Regions from separate parts of the Virgibacillus sp. FSP13 genome, predicted to be linked through region 1. Evidence: riboswitches for the same ligand, from Rfam matches in the RefSeq annotation. Region 1 holds a riboswitch; each other region holds the start of a gene.
What was found. A riboswitch is a leader RNA that binds a small molecule or an ion and turns the genes downstream of it on or off. The one in region 1 is predicted to bind cobalamin.
Positions count from the first base shown of each region.

Region 2: linked by a shared signal. The riboswitch ahead of ACW2QC_RS11145 (ribonucleoside-diphosphate reductase subunit alpha) and the one ahead of ACW2QC_RS04170 (hypothetical protein) in region 1 are both predicted to bind cobalamin.
Region 3: linked by a shared signal. The riboswitch ahead of ACW2QC_RS11665 (acyl-CoA thioesterase) and the one ahead of ACW2QC_RS04170 (hypothetical protein) in region 1 are both predicted to bind cobalamin.

Region 1 covers NZ_JBSVKG010000003.1:76,818-79,090, reverse strand. Annotated here, with positions in the region: gene mmgD (citrate synthase) at 1-1,011, opposite strand, end outside; gene ACW2QC_RS04170 (hypothetical protein) at 995-1,234, opposite strand; cobalamin riboswitch at 1,410-1,610, opposite strand; gene queE (7-carboxy-7-deazaguanine synthase QueE) at 1,729-2,273, opposite strand, start outside.
Region 2 covers NZ_JBSVKG010000011.1:5,645-7,917, reverse strand. Annotated here, with positions in the region: gene ACW2QC_RS11150 (alanine/glycine:cation symporter family protein) at 1-479, shown strand, start outside; cobalamin riboswitch at 616-865, shown strand; gene ACW2QC_RS11145 (ribonucleoside-diphosphate reductase subunit alpha) at 1,012-2,273, shown strand, end outside.
Region 3 covers NZ_JBSVKG010000012.1:18,559-20,831, forward strand. Annotated here, with positions in the region: gene ACW2QC_RS11655 (MFS transporter) at 1-272, opposite strand, end outside; gene ACW2QC_RS11660 (DUF2087 domain-containing protein) at 346-915, opposite strand; cobalamin riboswitch at 1,031-1,214, shown strand; gene ACW2QC_RS11665 (acyl-CoA thioesterase) at 1,343-1,813, shown strand; gene ACW2QC_RS11670 (YaiI/YqxD family protein) at 1,844-2,273, opposite strand, start outside.

The DNA.
Region 1 (2,273 bases):
ACTAAAAAAGATTGGTGTATATAACTGGATTGGAATCCTAAGCAACCAATATACAGGAGCAGCATAATAATCCAAGTTCGGGTATAATCCTTTTTCTCGCTTCATCAGCTCCTCACCAGCCTCGCACATTTCTAGCAACAAGAAGTCTCCTTTTTTTTCACAAAGCCGCTTTAGCGATTCTTTCATAATCAGCGCTCTTGGATCCATTTTGTTCATATAAACACGATGTCCAAATCCCATGATCTTCTCTTTTTGTTGCAGCTTTTTCAACAATAATTCTTCAAATCCTGCAGTCGAATCTACCTCAAGCAACATGTGCATGACAGCCTCATTGGCCCCCCCGTGTAAATTACCTTTCAGTGATGAAACTGCGCCAGTTAATGCACCATATAGATCTGAATGTGTCGACGCAATTACCCTTGCAGTAAATGTTGAATTCGGCATTTCGTGCTCACTATACAAGAGTAGAGATCGATCAAAAATCTTCGCCTCTTGTTCAGACGGAACCTCCCCTGTAATCATATATAAAAAATTAGCACTATAAGACAAATCCTTGTGAGGGTGAACCGGTTTTTGTTTATTTAGAACCCGATAACTATTAACTGTAATATTAGGGAGTTTTGCCAGGAGATCGTAGGCACGATTGTTATTCACCTTCAAAGAGCGATCATCAATATTCTCTTCGTACCCCGCAAGCACGGATATGCCTGTTCTTAATCCATCCATCGGGTGTGTCTTTTTAGGCAATAATGCAAAAACATCAATTACATTGGATGGAACATTATACCTTGCCTTTAACTTCTTCTCTAATTTTGTTTTTTCGATTTGATTAGGCAGCGTATCCTCAAATAAAAGATGTACAATGTCTAAGTAATCCCTACTCTTAGATAACTCGATCAAATCATAACCCTTTATAATGATCTTCTCTTGTTCAGTATCAAGCAGTGAAATCCCAGTTTCTGCTGCAATAACTCCTTCAAGCCCAGGTACAAACTTAGTTTCCGTTTCCATTTAATTCCTCCCTCTCTCCTATTAGTTCTATCAGAACACTATTGGAAGCCCTTTCAAGATTTATTAAATAACGTCCTTTTGTTTCGTCACTCTCTTTACAAGTATCAATTTCTTTTTTCATTCGTTCATAACATACTTGCATGGGAGAAGATTGATCAACTGCCAAATTGTTCATAATCGCTGCCTTTAAACATTCCGTGAAATAAGTCACTGTTCCATACAAATTGTTTTCCCCCAGATGTTTGTTTATTTTCTGTATTTTTAATGCAATAAAAAAACAACTCCCCTTTTAGAAGTTGTTAGCATGCATCCCAAAAAAAGCATAAATAAACATGGTAAATTTCCAGAACATGTTCATCTGTTTATTCGCATGTAACACCTCCTATCCTCGTAGGTATGGATGTTGCTAGACATAGGCAGGTCTCCTGGCTCATGGTCATCACTTTTCGAACCTTCCCATTTTCATATACGTGAAAACAGTGGTTTTTCTCGAATCGTTCCCATACACAGTTGCGGGACAGCGTCGGGTTTTCACCGAACTTCCCTTTTAAGCAATAAAATGGAATTAACTTTATTGCACCTACATCTTTAACCTATTCAGTTAATCTCTTAAATTATATCACTCACTTTCAAAGATTACAATAATTCTTACATTTAATCTATGGCAAGTAATCCTGGAATTAAAAACAACGCAGGATCATCGCACATGTTCCTTTATCAAACCCCCCGCAAATTCCCCCACAAATACGTATGCAGTTGTGGTAAAACGCGTACATTCTTCAACACGTTGCTGGCCATCACCTGATCAATCAACCATTCATACCGGTCCAGCAAATGCTCAAGCAATTTCTCGTTGTCAGCGTTGGCGGTATCATCATTCCCCACTTGCAAAAATAACGGAACATCCGGATACCGCTGATGTAGCTTCGTTGCATAGTCCAAATCTGCTTGATCAAAAATGACAACTTTTAAACTGAATGTTCCCTGCTGATGCAATGTTAGCGAATCAATGATAGAGTCAAGGATATCAAAATTTGTCCGCATTCCAGAGCTCGGCGGTTTTGGTGAAATCGTCAGCTCATCGATCTTTACGAACCATGGCTGCCACTTACTTCCTTGTGTCTCAAGTGCGATTTTAATTTGCTGGCCATGAAGCAAATCAACAAGTCCATCTAACCCCGCAAGTAATCCGGGGTTCCCTCCAGAAATGGTTACATGGCCAAAGCGGCCGCCTGCTTGTTCCTGTAACGCCTCCCAAATAT
Region 2 (2,273 bases), on a different contig from region 1:
TTATTATTTCAGCTGGTGGTTATGAGGGAAGCAAGCTCGATGGTATCCAGTTGACCCAAAATGCATTTGGATTTCATATCGGTGACTGGGCATCAATATTTATTGCAATTGCGATATTCCTGTTTGCTTATAGCTCCATTTTAGGTAACTATTATTACGGTGAAAATAATATCGGATATGTAAAAGACAGCAAATTCGGCTTGTTTATTTATCGAATTGCAGTACTGGCGATGGTTGTCTTTGGTGCTATTGCAACATTCGACCTTGTATGGGCACTAGCGGATTTGACAATGGCGATTATGGCACTTATTAACCTTTACGCGATTACCAGGTTGTTCAAAATTGCCAACCGTGTTTTACAAGATTATCAAAGGCAACGAAAAGCTGGTAAGGATCCAGTCTTTTATAAAGATGCATTGGATGATGATTCCGGTGTTGAATTCTGGGATCGAGATAAGGCGAGTCATGTAGATAAATAAGTATTGTGGACTGTCTACTTTTAATGAGTAGGCAGTTTTTTGTTTTACCCTTGCTAAAAGGGAAGAATTCATTTAGTATGAACTTAGACATGATTTACAATATATTGTGTATTAAAATGTCGATAAAACCATATATAGTATTTGCCTTAAGCGTAGACGCCATTCGGCTTAATTGGGAATCTGGTGAAAACCCAGAACTGCCCCCGCAACTGTAAATGCTGACGAAAATGAGCAAAACCACTGTATAAGTATAGACGTTCAGAAGGTTTCCAAATTAGAAACGAAGCAATTCGATTTGGTGATTTTTAAACGGCTTCTTATATGGGAAGGGCTCAGGAGTAGGGTGAAGCATTAGTCAGTAGACCTGTCTTGCTTAAGAAATTTCAACTTCTTCGGGGATTGAGAAGATGAGATGATAGTTATAGTGCACACAGGACTTCTGTATGCTTTTTAACTGCTGTCATTTCATCCACTCAATTAGTAGTTGAGTGGATTTTTTAATTCTCTAAAACGAAAAGGGAGCGATTAACGTATGATGACAAAAACATCTACTGAGATTAATGATGTACTGGAACAAATTGATATAGCTGCTGAAACATATGGGCTAGATGTTCGTGAAGTGAAACAGCAAATCAACCAACTAAATAGCTCAAAAGCGGATGTAAATCAGCACGCATTATTTTATGCATTAAATAATATTGCCATGGATGAACCTGCCTGGACGTTTGTAGCGGCGCGTATGTATTTAAATGAACTCTATCAAGAGGCAGCTGAAAACCGTGGGTATCATCCGGAACAGCGTTATAGCGATTTTCATAGATTAATTAAGGTGCTAACTGAAAAGGGGATTTATTCGTCCAATCTAGTAAACTGTTATTCCAAAGAAGAAATAATAGCATTAGGAAGGGAGATTATTCCTGAGCGTGATCAACTGTTCAATTATATTGGCCTCTTTTTACTTGCTGATCGTTACATAACACGGGATCATGACCGTAATATTTACGAACTCCCGCAAGAACGGTTCATGATTATTGCAATGACACTGATGAAGGATGAGGCCGAGGAGAAGCGGCTTGAATTGATCAAAGAGGCTTATTGGGCAATGAGTAATTTATACATGACAGTAGCTACCCCAACCCTCGCCAATGCGGGCAAAAGTTTTGGCCAGCTTTCATCGTGTTTTATAGACACAGTCGATGATTCGCTTGATGGTATTTATCTAAACAACTGGGATATTGCTAGGCTCAGCAAGGACGGCGGCGGAATTGGTGCTTATTACGGAAAGGTAAGAGCACTTGGATCAGATATTAAAAAGTTTAAAGGAAATTCATCTGGCGTTGTTCCATGGATTCGCCTTTTGAATGATACTGCAGTCAGTGTCGATCAGCTTGGGCAGCGACAAGGCGCGGTAGCTATTTATCTAGATGTTTTCCATAAAGACATAATGGATGGATTCCTTGATTTGAAAACAAACAATGGTGATGAACGCCGTAAAGCCCATGATATTTTTACAGGTGTAGCCATTCCTGATTTATTTATGAAAAAGTTGCAAGAAGTTGATGAGAACGGGAGAAGTATTGGCGAATGGCATACATTTTGCCCACATCAGGTGAAACAAATGATGGGCTGGAAGGATGAAAATGGTGCTGCACTTGGTTTAGAGGATTTTTACGATGAATCAGATCGGAGCTATTTTACAGAGAAATATGAAGAGGCGGTTAATCATCCACTTTTACCAAGAAAAACATATCGAGCAATGGATATCATGGCACGGATTATGGTTGCCCAATTAGA
Region 3 (2,273 bases), on a different contig from region 1:
ATCGCAAATGGAATGCGCAATAGATCAATTGTAATCAGTATTTTTTTCTTGGAAAATCGGTCTGCTAGCATTCCACCGATTGGGGCTAAAAGTAAAAAAGGGGCCATTCGTATAGCAAACAGAAGTCCAATGGCAATACCAGATTCGGTAACTTGGTATAGCAACGTGAGAATAGCTACTTGGGTAAAGCGATTTCCTATTCCATTAATAGTTCCAGACCAGAAAAGCTTTTGATAATTTTTCTCTTGTTTCCAAACCATCCAATTTTTCATTTATATCACCACCTAATTATAATTCCATCTAATTTAATATATATCTAATTAGATGATTAAAAAAATAGGCTGACTAGATCAGCCACAATTCTTCGGGGTTTAATTCATATTCACCATTTTGCCTCGACATAAATTGGCACATGATGAATTCACGCCTAATAGTCGCAAAGTCCCCATAAAATTGTTTAATGTGTTCATTGATTTCTTTTTCGCTGTATGTTCTGCCTATTTCTAGTCCCTTTACAAGATATTCCAGAATAATAAGTTTCTTTTTACGTTGTGCAGGGATATTCTTTAGTTTTCCGTCTTGGAAGAAATTTTGTATTACCTTATATTTTTCTTCGTTATTAACCTGAAATTGCTCCATTTCTTTTTCTCCCCCAATCCTAAGAATTGCCTGTGCCATAAATGCCAGCTTTTTCTCATTTAAGTGAAAATAGATCGTATTTTTCTCCCTCCGCTGGTAAATGATATCGATCTCTTTTAATTTATTAATATGATAGGAGATAGTAGGCGGGGTCAGCCCAAGCTTCCCTGCAATTGCCTGCCCGTGGAGTGGGCCATCTTTTAGCAAAGCAATGATTTGAATTCTTGTTTTGTCTCCGATTGTTTTATGAAAATTAACGATACGTTCAAGTTGCATATGTGTACCCCCTAATATATATCTAATTAGATTGTAATCTAATTAGATATATATTACAATAGTCAAAGTGATGAAACACCCACATTATAATAAAAAATGGTATACTAAATACAATTGAATACATTTGCCTTATGGTGACTTGTATAAAAAGTTGAAAAGGGAAGTTGGTGAAATTCCAACGCGGTCCCGCCACTGTAACGAGGAGAATCCTTTGATAACCACTGTTTTGAATAGGAAACGGGAAGGAAAGTGATTCGATGATTCGAAGCCAGGAGACCTGCCATAGGGAAGGACATTTCAATCCTACGGGAAATAGGAGGGTGTTGCGTTTTGCGTTTATACATATTTAATGTAATTAAATTTTAGTGCGCATTTTTAACATCTTCTATTATGGAAGGTGTTTTTTAATTTTTGGGAGGATATTACTATGGAAAAAATAGCTATACAGGATTCTAAAACCGTTCAAACTCGTTTAGTATTACCACCAGATACAAACCATTTAGATACAATATTTGGTGGTAAGGTTCTAGCTTATATTGATGAAATTGCTGCATTAACTGCGATGAAGCATGCAAAAAGCGCAGTTGTTACAGCATCGATTGATTCTGTTGATTTCCTTTCTTCGGCAAAAGTTGGGGATTCGTTAACATTAGAAGCATTTGTGACGTATACAGGGACAAGTTCAATGGAAGTGTATGTGAAAGTTACCGCAAATGATTTGATTAAAAATGAAGAAAGACTGACAACAGAATCTTTTCTTACCATGGTAGCTGTTAACGAACAGGGGAAGCCGGTTCCGGTTCCGAACGTTTTTCCGGAAACCGAGGAAGAGAAAAGGTTATATCATACAGCACCATCACGAAAGGAGAATCGGGAAAAGCGAGCAAATATACGATGATAAAAAGGGACGCCGAGCTTTGGGTGCTAACTAACTTTGTTCAATTACTTTTTTAAATAGATCGCTAAATTTTTTTTCATCTTCAGCTGTAAAAGCTTTGGGTCCTTTTGTACGTTTGCCGCTTTTTCTAGCCATGGCACTTTCGTAACGTGTTTGCAGGAGTTGATCGATATTCTCATTTGAGTAGGCGAATCCTTTATGATGTAGAACGACACATCCCTTTGCTAAACTTAAAGAAGCAAGACCATAATCTTGTGTGATAATAATGTCATCTTTTTGTGCCAATTTCATAATCCGATAATCAGCAGAGTCAGCCCCAGTGTCGACATAGATCGTTTCGACCCCCTGTGGCTCTTGGTTGTTGGAGTAGTGGGCAAAGCTTTTTACAAGAATGACAGGAATTTGATTGATTTTTGCAATGGAAATGATGATATCCTTTACTGGACAAGCGTCAGCATCA